DNA from 2 places in the Janthinobacterium sp. GW821-FHT03C10 genome. Region 1 is predicted to be linked to the other one. Evidence: riboswitches for the same ligand, from Rfam matches in the RefSeq annotation. Region 1 holds a riboswitch; the other holds the start of a gene.
What was found. Region 1 has a riboswitch for thiamine pyrophosphate ahead of thiC (phosphomethylpyrimidine synthase ThiC). Riboswitches for the same ligand answer to the same signal wherever they lie in the genome.
Positions count from the first base shown of each region.

Region 2: another riboswitch for thiamine pyrophosphate. It lies ahead of AC07VH_RS09435 (TonB-dependent siderophore receptor); the one in region 1 lies ahead of thiC (phosphomethylpyrimidine synthase ThiC).

Region 1 covers NZ_JBWKUN010000008.1:134,352-141,765, forward strand. Annotated here, with positions in the region: gene AC07VH_RS24240 (putative bifunctional diguanylate cyclase/phosphodiesterase) at 1-985, opposite strand, end outside; gene AC07VH_RS24245 (Crp/Fnr family transcriptional regulator) at 1,222-1,962, shown strand; gene AC07VH_RS24250 (hybrid sensor histidine kinase/response regulator) at 2,010-3,917, shown strand; gene AC07VH_RS24255 (response regulator) at 3,946-4,752, shown strand; gene AC07VH_RS24260 (hypothetical protein) at 4,791-5,045, shown strand; TPP riboswitch at 5,154-5,269, shown strand; gene thiC (phosphomethylpyrimidine synthase ThiC) at 5,349-7,262, shown strand; gene thiS (sulfur carrier protein ThiS) at 7,283-7,414, shown strand, end outside.
Region 2 covers NZ_JBWKUN010000002.1:348,462-355,875, forward strand. Annotated here, with positions in the region: gene AC07VH_RS09400 (flagellar assembly protein A) at 1-426, opposite strand, end outside; gene AC07VH_RS09405 (hypothetical protein) at 587-976, opposite strand; gene ompR (osmolarity response regulator transcription factor OmpR) at 1,241-1,942, shown strand; gene AC07VH_RS09415 (sensor histidine kinase family protein) at 1,956-3,314, shown strand; gene AC07VH_RS09420 (Imm26 family immunity protein) at 3,558-4,037, opposite strand; gene AC07VH_RS09425 (ferritin family protein) at 4,131-4,436, opposite strand; gene AC07VH_RS09430 (iron-containing alcohol dehydrogenase) at 4,579-5,736, shown strand; TPP riboswitch at 5,803-5,900, shown strand; gene AC07VH_RS09435 (TonB-dependent siderophore receptor) at 5,987-7,414, shown strand, end outside.

The sequences.
Region 1 (7,414 bases):
GGCGGTCGGCGATCAGTTTCAGCAGGGTGTCGCCCGCGTCGTGGCCCAGGGTGTCGTTGACGAATTTAAAGCGGTCGAGGTCGATGAACACCACCCACAGGGGCAGGGTGCTGCGGCGCGCCACGGCCATCGCCTGTTCCAGCCGCTCGCGCAGCAATAGACGGTTGGCCAGGCCCGTGAGGATATCGTGGCGCGACTGGAATTCCAGTTCCTGCTCGAAGCGCATGACGGTGCTGATGTCGTATTGCGCCACGACAAAGTGGCTGACGGGGCCATCGCCATCGTCGCGCACGGGCGCGACGAACAGCTCGCTCCAATAGGTGCTGCCGTCCTTGCGGAAATTGCGCACGATGGCCTTGCCTTCGCGCTGTTCGCTCAAGGCCGCGCTGATCGCATGCATGTCCTGGCGCGCATGCTCCGGCCCCTGCAAGTCTTCCAGGCGCTGGCCGATGACCTCGCCGGCGGCATAGCCGGTGATGCGTTCGAAGGCGGGATTGACGTATTCGATCAGGTAGCCGGGCGCGTCGGCGCTGCACAGGATGATGGCGTTGGCCGAGACTTCGATGATGCGTTCGCGCAAGCGCAGCGACTTTTCATTGCGCATGCGCGCGGCGATGTCCTCGGACAGGCGCAAATTGGCAAACTGCAAGGCCGCCGTGCGTTCGCCCGTGATGCGGGCAATCACGGAATTGCGCGACACCAGCTGGTATACATACGCCGTGGCCAGCAGGCTCGACAACATTCCACCCAGCAACACGTACAGCGAGCCGCGATGGTTGGCATCCAAGGTCATACCCTTGGCCGGCAAAAGGGCAGCGCCCAGCGTGTGGCCGCTGGCGTGGTACTGCAGCAGGAGCCGAGCGCTTTCCCCTTCGATCTGGCGCGCCGAGACGTAGCACAGCGCCGTCAGACCCAGGCCGACCGCCAGGGTGATCAGGGCCGAGGTGGAGACGGAGATGGAGATGCGCTTGAAGAATGATTGCATGATGAGTCCCGTGGCGGCGCCGGTGCCGATCCATGATCAGGCAGGCCGGGCAGTGACTGACTGTAGGGCGGCAGGCGCCGCAGGGTCCGTTCGCTACCGAACGGACGTTGATGCCAACAAGAAATATAGTCGGGCCACCGTGCAAGCAGTGTGTTACGCTGCACACCATGGCGACCCTCGTTCGGACGCCTTTCATCTCCCCCCTAGCTGACGACTGGAAACCAGGAAAACTGCCCATGTCGAGTCCGCATGCCCAGCTGCACAACCCGAATCAAAACCATTTGCTCGCCGCCATGCTCGACGCCGATTTCGCGCGCCTGGCTCCCCATCTGGAGCAAGTCTCCATGCTGCTGGGCGACGTGATCTACGACTCGGGCGACAAGCTGCAGCACGTGTACTTTCCCACCACGGCCATCGTTTCCATCCATTATTTGCTGGAAAACGGCGGCTCGTCGGAAATTGCCGGCGTCGGCAACGAGGGCATCGTGGGCGTGTCGCTATTTATGGGCGGCAACTCGACGCCGAGCCGCGCCGTCGTGCAGACGGGCGGCGTCGGCTACCGGCTCAAGGCCCATCTGCTGATGGAAGAATTCGACCGCGCGGGCCCCGTCATGCGCTTGCTGCTGCGCTATACGCAAGCCCTGATCACGCAAATGTCGCAAACGGCCGTATGCAACCGCCACCATACGGTGGAGCAGCAGCTGTGCCGCTGGCTGCTGCTGACCATGGACCGCCTGCCGAACCGCGAGCTGACCATGACGCAGGAACTGATCGCCAACATGCTGGGCGTGCGCCGCGAAGGCGTGACGGAAGCGGCGGGGCGATTGCAAGCGCGCGGCCTCATCAGTTACCGGCGCGGCCATATCACGGTGCAGGACCGCGCCGGCCTCGAAGGCCAGGTGTGCGAATGCTATGGCGTCGTCAAGAAGGAATTTACGCGCCTGCTGTCGGACGTGCGCCAGCGCCAAGGCCGCTAGGCGCCGCATTTCCCATTTTTTTATTGTTGTCCCAGCCCAGGCTACCCATGCACTCAGTTGAAAATAACCCTAACCGCGCCCCGTCGCGCTGGCCCATGGCATTGGCATTTGCGTTCAGCGCCATCGTATTGGTGGTCATCGGCGTGCTGGTCTGGCGCGCGCCGCCTTTTGATGCGGCGATCCTGATCGAGGCCCTGGTATGCCTGCTGTTGCTGATGCTGGTGGCGCTGTACCGGCGCACGGCGGCGGCCAGCCTGCCGCGCCAGCTGCTCAAGGCGGGTGCCTTGCAGGATGCGATTTTCAACAGCGCCAACTTCTCGTGCATCGCCACCGATGCGCAGGGCGTGATCCAGATATTCAACGTGGGCGCCGAACGCATGCTCGGCTATGAAGCCAGCGACGTGGTCGACAAGCTGACGCCGGCCGGTATTTCTGACGCGCAAGAAATCGTCACCCGCGCGGCGGCCCTCAGCGCCGAGCTCGACACCGTCATCACGCCGGGCGTGGAAGCGCTCGTGTTCAAGGCCACGCGCGGCATCGAAGACATCTATGAGCTGACCTACATCCGCAAGGATGGCAGCCGCTTCCCCGCCATCGTCTCCGTGACGGCCTTGCGCGATGCGCAGAGCAAGGTCATCGGTTATCTGCTGATCGGCACCGACAACACGGTGCGCAAGCAGGTCGAGGCGGAACAGGCACAACTGGACCAGCGCCTGCGCGAACAGCAGGCATATACGCGCTCGCTGGTCGAAACCAACAATGCCGAGCTGAAGAAGGCGCGCCAGGTGGCGGAAAAGGCCAACCGCGCCAAGTCCGAATTCCTGTCGAGCATGAGCCATGAATTGCGCACGCCCCTGAACGCCGTGCTGGGTTTCGCCCAGCTGATGGCGTCCGACGTGCCGCCGCCGAGCCCGCCGCAGCAGCGCTCGATCGAGCAAATCCTCAAGGGCGGCTGGTACCTGTTGCGCTTGATCAATGAAATCCTCGACCTGGCCATGATCGAATCGGGCAAGGTCACCCTGTCGCAGGAAGCGATGTCGCTGCTCGACGTGCTGCAGGATTGCCAGGCCATGATCGCGCCGCAGGCGGAAAAGCGCGGCATCCGCATGCATTTCCCCCGCTGCGGCAAGGCTTTTTATGTGCATGCGGACCGCACGCGCGTAAAACAGGTGATGATCAACCTGCTGTCGAACGCCATCAAATACAACCAGGGCGGCGGCGCCGTCACCGTCGAATGCAGCGGGCATGGCGAACGCGTGCGCGTGAGCGTGCGCGACAGCGGCGCCGGCCTCGACGCGGCCCAGGTGGCGCAGCTGTTCCAGCCGTTTAATCGCCTGGGACAGGAAAACAGCACGGAAGAGGGCACGGGCATCGGCCTCGTCGTCACCAAGCAACTGGTCGAATTGATGGGCGGCACCATCGGCGTCGACAGCGCCGTCGGCGTGGGCACCACGTTCTGGTTCGAGCTGGCCGCCAGCAGCGCGCCGGCACTGGTGCTGGGCGACGGCGATGCGCTGCCGCAGGTGCAGGAGCCGCAGGAAAGCCTGCGCACCTTGCTGTACGTGGAAGACAATCCCGCCAACCTGGCGCTGGTCGAGCAATTGATCGCCCGCCGCAGCGACTTGAAACTGCTGACGGCCATCGATGCGCACCTGGGCATCGACCTGGCGCGCACCTACCAGCCCGACGTGATCCTGATGGATATCAACCTGCCCGGCATCAGCGGCTACGGCGCGCTGCACATCCTGCATGATGATCCCCTCACCCGCCACATTCCCGTCATGGCCCTGTCGGCCAACGCCGTGCCGCGCGACATCGAAAAAGGCTTGCAAGCGGGCTTCTTCCGCTATCTGACCAAGCCGATCAAGGTCGTCGAATTCATGGACGCGCTCGACGTGGCCCTGCACCATGCAGCCGCGCACGGCCTGGCCGACGACACTCACGCAATACGCTGATTCAGCACTCAATTTTAGGAATACCGCCATGCTTCAAGCCACCGAGATCCTGAACGCCAGCATCCTCATCGTCGATGACCAGGAGGCGAACGTCATGCTGCTGGAACAGGTGCTGCGCAATGCCGGCTACACGCGCATCACCTCCACCATGGACCCGCAAGCCGTGCGCGCGCTGCACCAGCAGCACCGCTACGACCTGATCCTGCTCGACCTGCAGATGCCGGAAATGGATGGCTTCGAAGTCATGGAAGGCTTGCGCGACATCGAGGCGGGCAGCTACCTGCCCGTGCTGGTGATCACGGCCCAGCCCGGCCATAAGCTGCGCGCCCTGCAGGCGGGCGCCAAGGATTTCGTCAGCAAGCCCTTCGACCTGGTGGAAGTCAAGACGCGCATCCACAACATGCTGGAAGTGCGCTTGCTGTATCAGAAGCTGGCCGAATACAACAAGTCGCTGGAACAGATGGTGGAAGACCGCACGGCGGAGCTGCGCGAAAGCGAAGCGCGCTTCCAGCGCTTCACGGAACTGTCGTCCGACTGGTACTGGGAGCAGGATGCGCAGGGCAATTTGACGCGCTTTTCCGGCCCCGTGGCTGAAATGCTGGGCATCGGCAGCGAGGAAGAGCCGCAGCGCTGGAACGCCACCGAGCGCGCCTTGCTCGACGCCAAGATCGCCGCGCGCGAACCGTTCCTCGATTTCATCTACAGCCGCACCAACCTCGACGGCAGCACGCAGTATCTGCAGGTCAGCGGCGAACCGATGTTCGACAATGGCAGCCGCTTCATCGGCTACCGCGGCATCGGCCTCGATGTCACGGAGCGCTTGCGGGGAGCGTGATTTATACTTGGCGGTATTGATATTGACCAGGAAAAATCATGACTGACAAATCTCCCTCCTACTGGTTCCCCGCCAAGACCTATGGCTGGGGCTGGGGCTTGCCCATCACCTGGCAGGGCTGGCTGGTGTTTCTGGCCGCGCTGGCGCTGTTCGCCTGCGGCGCCTTCCTGTTCCCGCCGCAAACCATGCTCGTCGGCTATATCGTGTATGAAGTGGCCATCGTCGCCGTGCTCATTTTCATCTGCCAGCTGAAGGGCGAACCGACCGCCTGGCGCTGGGGCAAGAAGAAATAAGCGCGACGCCGTCTGCTGCATTGCAGCAGATGCGCAAACACGACACCGGCAAGAAATCATCTGGCCACGCGGCGCGAACCGCGTATAATTGGCTCGCTGCCGCAAGGCGGCAAACGCTAGGGGTCCTGCCTTTCGCTGTGAAAACACAGTGCAAGCGCGGGTGAGAAATACCCTCCGAACCTGATCTGGATAATGCCAGCGAAGGGAAGCTTTAGGATGAACGCACCCCGCCTTTCCGCGTGCGTAATTCCGAACCTCCTTAGCTGGCTCCAGGCTTAAAAATAGTCTAGCCAAGGAGCCAAAATGAACGCCAACCCGAAATTCCTCTCCGCCACCGCCACGGTCGACGAAGCCGCCATCGCGCCGCTGCCCAATTCGCGCAAGATCTACGTCGAAGGCAGCCGCCCCGACATCCGCGTGCCCATGCGCGAAATCAGCCAGTCCGACACGGAAGCGTCGTTCGGCGGCGAAAAGAATCCGCCCATCTACGTCTACGACACCTCCGGCCCCTACACGGACCCGGACGTGCAGATCGACATCCGCTCCGGCCTCGACACGCCGCGCCTGCCGTGGATCATGGAGCGGGCCGACACGGAAGAATTGCCCGGCCCCACCTCCGACTACGGCATCGCCCGCCTGGCGGACCCGAAGCTGGCCGAGTTGCGTTTCAATCTGCACCGCAAGCCGCGCCGCGCCATCGCCGGCAAGAACGTCACGCAAATGCATTACGCGCGCCAAGGCATCATCACGCCGGAAATGGAATTCGTGGCCATCCGCGAAAACATGCGCCGCCAGGAGTATTTGCGCGAACTGAAAGCTTCCGGCCCCATGGGTGAGCGCCTGGCCGACCTGATGGGCCGCCAGCATCCGGGCCAGTCCTTCGGCGCCAGCATCCCGGCGGAAATCACGCCGGAATTCGTGCGCGAGGAAATCGCCCGCGGCCGCGCCATCATTCCCGCCAACATCAACCACCCGGAAGTCGAGCCGATGATCATCGGTCGCAATTTCCTGGTGAAAATCAACGCAAACATCGGCAATTCCGCCGTCACCTCGTCGATCGGCGAGGAAGTGGAAAAAATGACCTGGGCCATCCGCTGGGGCGGCGACAACGTCATGGATCTGTCCACGGGTAAACACATCCACGAGACGCGCGAATGGATCGTGCGCAACAGCCCCGTGCCCATCGGCACCGTGCCCATCTACCAGGCGCTGGAAAAGGTCAACGGGAAGGCCGAAGATCTGACGTGGGAAATCTTCCGCGACACCCTCATCGAGCAGGCCGAGCAGGGCGTCGATTACTTCACCATCCACGCGGGCGTGCTGCTGCGCTACGTGCCGATGACGGCCAAGCGCCTGACGGGCATCGTCTCGCGCGGCGGTTCCATCATGGCGAAATGGTGTTTGGCGCACCACCAGGAATCGTTCCTGTACACGCATTTCGAAGAGATCTGCGAAATCATGAAGGCGTACGACGTGTCGTTCTCGCTGGGCGACGGCTTGCGCCCCGGCTCCATCTACGACGCCAACGACGAAGCGCAGCTGGGCGAACTGAAGACCCTGGGCGAACTGACGCAGGTTGCCTGGAAACACGATGTGCAGGTGATGATCGAAGGCCCGGGCCACGTGCCGATGCAACTCATTAAAGAAAACATGGACCTGCAGCTGGAGCAGTGCGGCGAAGCGCCGTTCTACACGCTGGGGCCATTGACGACCGACATCGCGCCCGGTTACGACCACATCACGTCCGGCATCGGCGCGGCCATGATCGGCTGGTACGGCACGGCCATGCTGTGCTACGTGACGCCGAAGGAGCACCTGGGCTTGCCCAACAAGGCGGACGTCAAGGATGGCATCATCACCTACAAGATTGCGGCGCATGCGGCCGACCTGGCGAAAGGCCATCCGGGCGCACAGATCCGCGACAATGCCCTGTCGAAAGCCCGCTTCGAATTCCGCTGGGACGACCAGTTCAACATCGGCCTGGACCCGGACAAGGCGCGCGAATTCCACGATGAAACCTTGCCCAAGGATTCGGCCAAGGTGGCGCATTTCTGCTCCATGTGCGGCCCCCACTTCTGTTCGATGAAGATCACGCAGGAAGTGCGCGAATACGCGGCCGGCATGGGCATCGCGGAAGACAAGGCGCTCCAGCAGGGCATGGAAATCAAGGCCATCGAGTTCATCAAGAACGGCGCCGAGCTGTACCGCAAGGTCTGAAGGAGAGCGTGATGCCTGCATTGATATCCATCACGCTCAACGGCGCGCCGCACCAGGTGCCGCCCGGGCAGACACTCGATCAATTGATTGCCGCGCTGTCGCTGGAAAACCAGGCGCTGGCGCTGGCCGTCAACCGCAACGTCGTGCCGCGC
Region 2 (7,414 bases), on a different contig from region 1:
GCGTACGCCCTTGCCCCACAGGTCGGCCACCAGCTCGTCGAATTCGCGGCGCGCCGGCACCTGGCCATCCGCGTCAGGAAGCAATGCTTCAAAGTAAAACTCGGCGCTGTCGCCGCGGATCTTGACCTGTTTATACAGCGCGCGGCGCTGGGGCGGGAATGGCGCCACGCGGGCGGCGATGCGCAGCAAGGCGTCGCCCTTGGGCGCGGCGCGGGGCGTGGGGGCATGGAACAGGGTCAGCAGGAACAAACCGTAATCGAGTCCGGCCAGCAGTTGCCCCGACTGGAACAGCTGGTCGACGGCGGCGCGCAGCTGCGCGGGCGCCAGCGACAGGTCGAGACACACGCCCTCGCCGCGCTGGACGAGGCCATGCGGCAGGCTGCCTGCGGGCGCCGCATCAGGAACGGGCGTGTCGTCGTCGCTCACCACTTGCCTCCCCCAGCAACAGATTCAGAGAATTGTCTTATTGCACTATAACAATATCACGGGGCGTGGCGCTGTGCCTGGCTGGGCAACAATGTTGAGGGCCAAATGCAGACAGGGCCATGTCTTGCGAGATGGCCCTGTCGGATGAGGTGTGCGATGCCTAGCGGCGCGGCGGATTCGAATAGATGTCCTGGCCCACTTCGTTGATCTGGCGGCGCAGGTCGCGGCGCTCGTCGGGCGTCATGCGGCCCGTGCGGCGCGAAGCGTCGGCGCCTTCGTTGGCACGGCGCTGCTCTTCGGCGCGCGTGTCGAAACTGCGTGCGTCACGCTGTTCGCGCAGTCGCGTATCATTGCTATTGCTGCGCTGTACCTGTTCGTACCGCTGGGCCTGCATTTGCTGCTGGTCGTCACGGCGTGGCGGCGGCTGGTTTTGCGCCAGCGCCAGGCTGGCGGCCAACACGGAACAAACGGCAAATGCGGACAACACAGTCGTACGTGCGGCGATAGCTGCGCTGGGAGCGGCGTGAATTTTTTTAGTAAAGATATTCATTGAGTTCCTCTTCCGCGATGCCGTATAAACTTAAAGCTGATTTCCACTGTGGCCCCAGTGTATGATGCTTTACACGGTGCAGTAAGAGTAATTGGGTAAAGTTTGTAACACTTTGTAATGGGTCGCCACAGCCCCTTGCCGACGCCGCGCGAGGCGTTACTATAGCAACTAATATAAGATAACACGACACCCTAAATGACCACAACCTCCACTACCGGCAGCAATACAACAACGCAATCGATCCACGGCCACCAGGCAAAGATCATGGTGGTCGATGACGATGTGCGCCTGCGCGACCTGCTGCGGCGCTACCTGACCGAACAGGGTTTCAATGTCTTCACGGCAGAGAGCGCGACGGCCATGAACAAGCTGTGGCTGCGCGAACGCTACGACCTGCTGGTGCTCGACCTGATGCTGCCCGGCGAAGACGGCCTGTCGATCTGCCGCCGCCTGCGCGGCGCGGGCGACCAGACGCCGATCATCATGCTGACGGCCAAGGGCGAGGACGTGGACCGCATCGTGGGCCTGGAAATGGGTGCCGACGATTACCTGCCGAAGCCGTTCAACCCGCGCGAACTGGTGGCCCGCATCGGCGCCGTGCTGCGCCGCAAGGGTCCCGATGAAATCCCGGGCGCACCGTCGGAAACGCCGCAAACCTTCGAATTCGGCGACTTCGTGCTGGACCTGGGCACGCGCACCTTGAAAAAGAATGGCGAAACGGTGCCGCTGACCACGGGCGAATTTTCCGTATTGAAAGTGTTTGCCCGCCATGCGCGCCAGCCGCTGTCGCGCGAAAAACTGATGGAACTGGCGCGCGGACGCGAATACGAAGTGTTCGACCGCAGCCTGGACGTGCAGATTTCGCGCCTGCGTAAACTGATCGAACCCGATCCGTCGAGCCCCCTGTTCATCCAGACCGTGTGGGGCCTTGGCTACGTCTTCATCCCGGACGGACAGCCGCGCTGATCGCTGGCGAGGCATGATGAAGCTTGTTCCCGATATCAGCCTGGCACGGCTGAAAAGCGGCCTGTTCTGGCGTACCTTTTTGCTGCTCGGCACTTTGACCACGGTCAGCATGATCACCTGGATCGGCATGATTTCCGTCATCCAGCGCGAACCGCAGGCGCAGCAGATTTCCGCCCAGATCATTTCCGTCGTCACCATCACGCATGCGGCCCTGACGCACTCGGCGCCCGAGCTGCGCCGCGAACTGCTGTTCGACCTCGTCAGCAACGAAGGCATCCGCATCTTCTCGCTGGAAGAGGACGACCGCATCGAGCCGCCGCCAGACAATTACCTGATGCCCGAGATCGAGGCGCTGGTAAAGGCCAAGCTGGGCAAGGACACGCGCTTTTCCGCGCGCGTCAACGGCGTGGCGGGCTTCTGGGTCAGCTTCAAGATCGACGACGACGAATACTGGCTGATGCTGGACCGCGAGCGCCTGCGCGGCCTGACGGGCTTCCAGTGGCTGGGCTGGGCCAGCCTGGTGTCCCTGCTGTCGCTGCTGGGCGCGGCCATCATATCCAGCCTGATCAATCTGCCGCTGTCGCGTCTGACGGCGGCCGCGCGCGACATCGCCAAGGGCAAGCAGCCGGCGCCGCTGCCGGAAAAGGGCCCGATCGAAATCATCGAGGCGAACCGCAGCTTCAACCAGATGGTCGATGATCTCAAACAGGTGGAATCGGACCGCGCCGTGATTTTGGCCGGCATTTCGCACGACTTGCGCACGCCGCTGGCGCGCATGCAGCTGGAAGTGGAAATGGCCAACCTGTCGGACGAGGCGCGCGAAGGCATCCAGTCCGATATCGGGCAGATGGACGCCATCATCGGCCAGTTCCTCGACTACGCCAAGCCGACGGAAGCGTCGAGCTTTACCGATGTCGACCTGAGCGGTTTGCTCCACGACATGACGCGCGAAGCGATGCGCCTGCCGGATGTGAAGCTCAACGCCAGCATCGCCGACGGCGCGCATGCGATGGGCAACCCCACCGACTTGCGCCGCGTGCTGAACAACCTGATTGAGAATGCGCGCCGCTATGGCAAGACGCCGGGCAGCGACGTGACGGAAATCGACATCGCCTGCCACGTGCGCACCAGCCACGGCGCGAAAAAGGTCATCATCGAAGTACAGGACCACGGCACGGGCGTGCCGGCGGAAAAGATCGAGCAGCTGATGAAGCCGTTCACCCGCCTCGACACGGCGCGCGGGCAGGCCAACGGCGCAGGCCTGGGCCTGGCCATCGTCGACCGCGTGCTGCTGCGCCACGGCGCCGAATTACAGGTGCGCAACCGCGAAGGCGGCGGCCTGGCGTTTCAGATCAGCTTGCCGGCGGTATAAGCGGCGCTGGTCGGTGTAGGTCGGCTTAGCGCAAAGCGCGTAAGCCGACACCACCAGCGGCCTTGGCCAACAATGTGGTCGGATTACGCGAGGCAAGGCCTCGCTAATCCGACCTACGCCGCCCGATGCAGGCTCCGGCACCTACTGGCGTTTCAGATCAGTTTGCCGGCGGTGTGATTTATTTAGGTTGGATTAGCACGGCATCGCCGTGCGTCATCCAACGCCAACGCCGCCCGACTGCCATCAGGCCGACGCCTGCTCCTGCACCAGCAATTTGCTCATCAACAATTCCGTCGCCCCGTAGCCATACAGGGAATCGCTTTCCATGCCCGGCGTGTCGAAGGGGATCGATTCCTCGCGGTCCAGCTTGGCCGGATCGGCGTCCGCATAGCTGGCGCGCCAGGCGCGCTGCAAGGATTCATTGCGGCGGATAAACGCCGGCATGGGCCAGTCGTCGCGGTTCCAGTGGCGGCTGTCGCCCAGCAGGGGCCAGCGCTCGTTGAGCAGAGCCATGTCGCCCGTGCGCAGGCGGCGCACGGCCTGTTCCGGCCGCAAGCCTTCCAGTTCATCGAGTGTCGGCAAGACATCGCGTCGTGGTCCGAACATATACGCCAGCATGATGCGCCCGGCAGGCGCCGTACGCGCCACCACGCCGACGGCATAACCGCCGCCCGGCAAAGGCACGGCAAACCAGCTGCCTTCTCGGTATGGTAATGATTTCATTTCTGCAGACTCCCCCAAAATCGTGTTCGGGGCACAGTCTACGCGAAGCAAAGGCCATGTGGCGCATGGTACGCCACAACAACAAACCGATAGTTACAATATTTTCTCGTCATAGTGATACTGGGCAACAATCGGGCCCGCCTTGAACAGCGCCTCCTTCATGGCCGTATCCAGGCGCGCGTCGCGGCGGCGCATCCATTCGAGCAGCATGGCCGCTTCCTTGCGGCTAGTGTCGCCCGCGTGGGCCAGCACGCGGCGCAGTTCGGGGTCGGTGCACGCCTCGAAACGCTGGCTGTTCAAGTCCAGCGCCTGCAGCGCAGCGATGGCGGCGCCGATGGCGCGATGCATGTCGAGCGCGGTGGCCGGCAAGCCGGATTCTTCCAGTGGGACGGTGGTCATGCGCATTCCTTTTCGCGTGGTGGTGACATCGGCTGCATTCTCCACCGCGCGGGCGAAAAGCTCAAGCGTCCACGACACGATTTCACCCGTTCGGCCATAATCATGACTCAGCAACAGCCTACACCTCGGCAGCGGGAGCCCCATGTTCAATTTCGACTTTTACAATCCGACGCAAATCCTCTTCGGCCAGGGCCAGATCGCCGCCATCGCCGGCCTGATCCCGCCGCAGGCGCGGGTCCTGATGACCTACGGCGGCGGCAGCATCAAGCAGAACGGCGTCTACGATGAAGTCAGGGCGGCGCTGGCCGGCCACACGGTGCTGGAATTTGCCGGCATCGAACCCAATCCCAGCTATGAAACCCTGATGCAGGCCGTGGCCATGGTGAAAAGCGAGCGCATCGATTTCCTGCTGGCCGTCGGCGGCGGCTCCGTGGTCGACGGCACCAAGTTCATCGCCGCCGCCGCCCTGCACGAGGGCGTAGCGTGGGACATCCTGGCGAAGGGCGGCAAGATCGTCGAGGCCGCCCTGCCCTTCGGCACGGTGCTCACCTTGCCGGCCACGGGTTCCGAAATGAACGGCTCGGCCGTGATCACGCGCAAGGCCACGCAGGAAAAGCGCTCGTTCATGAGCCGCAAGGTGTATCCGAAATTCTCCGTGCTGGACCCGTCGAAGACGTTCACCTTGCCGTTGCGCCAGGTGGGCAATGGCGTCGTCGATGCGTTTGCGCATGTGATGGAGCAGTACCTGACCTATCCCGTGAACGCGTCCGTGCAGGACCGCTTCGCCGAAGGCATTTTATTGACCCTGATCGAGGAAGGCCCGAAAGCCCTGTCGCACCCGGACGACTACGACGTGCGCGCCAACGTGATGTGGAGCGCCACCCTGGCCTTGAACGGCCTGATCGGCGTGGGCGTGCCGCAGGACTGGTCCACGCACGCCATCGGCCACGAATTGACGGCCCTGTACGAGCTCGATCATGCGCAGACGCTGGCCATCATCCTGCCCAGCATGTTGCGCGTGCGCAAGCAGGCCAAGCGCGCCAAGCTGCTGCAATACGCGGCCCGTGTGTGGGGCCTCGATGGCGGCGACGAGGATGGCCGCATCGAGGCCGCCATCGCGCGCACGGAATTCTTCTTCCGCCATATGGGCGTCAAGACGCGCCTGGCCGACTATGGCCTGAACCATGCCAGCGTGGACGCCGTCGTGTCCGCCCTGGAAGCGCATGGCATGACGGCGCTGGGCGAACAGCGCGAAGTGACGCCGGCCGTCAGCCGCAAGGTGCTGGAACTCAGTTTATAGATTCGCGCCACACTGTTGTAAAACGGTCGGCCAGGGGGACAGCCGGCCGTGCTTCATGCTAAGCTGTCAGTTCGCTAGGGGTCCTGGAGCAGTCATCCGGGTGAGAGATACCCTTCGTACCTGATCTGGATAATGCCAGCGAAGGAAAGCGCAAAGTACCTCCCTCCTTTGATAGCTCCTGCGTTGGCGCCAGCCGAACAAGCAGCCTGCCGTGCTCTTTCCCAGAGCCGGCTTGAACCACGAGCAATCTATGTCCACACCGAATTTATCTGTTTCCGTCCTGACACTGGCCATCCTGCACGCGTTTGCCGCGCCGGCCTTCGCCGCGAATGACACCACCGAAGCCGCCGACCCGCAGGCGCAAAGCATGGCCGAAGTCGTCGTCACGGCCAGCAAGGCGCCGGCCGCCAAGCGCGCCTCCGTGGGTGGCTTTTCCGACGCGCCGCTGCTGCAGACGCCCGCGTCCGTCACCGTCATTTCGCAAAAAGACATGCAGGACTTGCAAATCCGCAATCTCAGCGATGCCGTCAAGCTCGACGCCAGCATCAACGATGCCTACAACGCCGTCGGTTATGCGGAACAGTTTACGATCCGCGGCTTCAAGCTCGACAACAATTCCAGCTACCGCAAGGATGGCGTGGCCATTCCTGGCGACACGCAAATTCCGCTGGAAAACAAGGAACGCATCGAAGTGCTGAAAGGCCTGGCCGGTTTGCAGGCGGGCGTGGCCGCGCCGGGCGGCGTGATCGACTTCATCGTCAAGCGCCCCACCGCCGCGCCGCTGCGCACGGTGACCGTGGAAACGCGCGAACGGGGCACCTTGTACGGCGCCGTCGACCTGGGCGGACGCCTGGAAGACACGCGCTTCGGCTACCGGGTCAACGTGGCGGCCGAACGCCTGCGCTCCTACATCAAGGGCGCGGACGGCAACCGCAAGTTCATTTCCGGCGCCTTCGACTGGCAGATTTCGCCGCAAGCCCTGCTGCAGCTCGATGCCGACTACCAGGACAAGGCGCAGGCCACGGCGCCCGGCTTCCAGCTGCTGAACAATAAAACCTTACCAACCGGCATCAGCGCCGACGCCATGCTCAACCTGCAGCCGTGGACGCGCCCCGTGGAAACCGTCACCAGCAATATCGGCCTGCGCTTCCAGTACGCCTTCAATGACGACTGGCACGCCACCCTGTCGGCCAACCAGCACTCGTTCAAGCGCGACGACTACACGGCCTTCCCGTACGGCTGCAGCGGACAAGACCTGTACCCCGGCTTCTGCGGCAATGGCGATTACGACGTGTACGACTACCGCAGCCTGGGCGAGACGAAAAAGCCGCTGAGCGCGCAAGCCATGATCCAGGGCAAGTTCGCCACCGGTTCCCTGCGCCACGACTTCACGGCCGGCGTCTCGACCTTCCGCCGCAAGGACCGCGCCGGCCTGTACGTGTACGACTGGGTGGGCGTGAGCAATATCTACCAGCCGCAGATCGTCGGCACGTCGCCCGGCGTCACGGGTCCCGTGCGCCTGGTGCGCAAGGATACGGAAAACTCCGTCTTCGTGCAGGATATCGTCAGCCTGGCGCCGAACTGGAAGCTGCATGGCGGCTTGCGCCAGATCAATGTCGACGGCTACCAGTACGTGCTGAAGGCCGACACGGAAATCCGCGCCAAGCACGACTTCCTG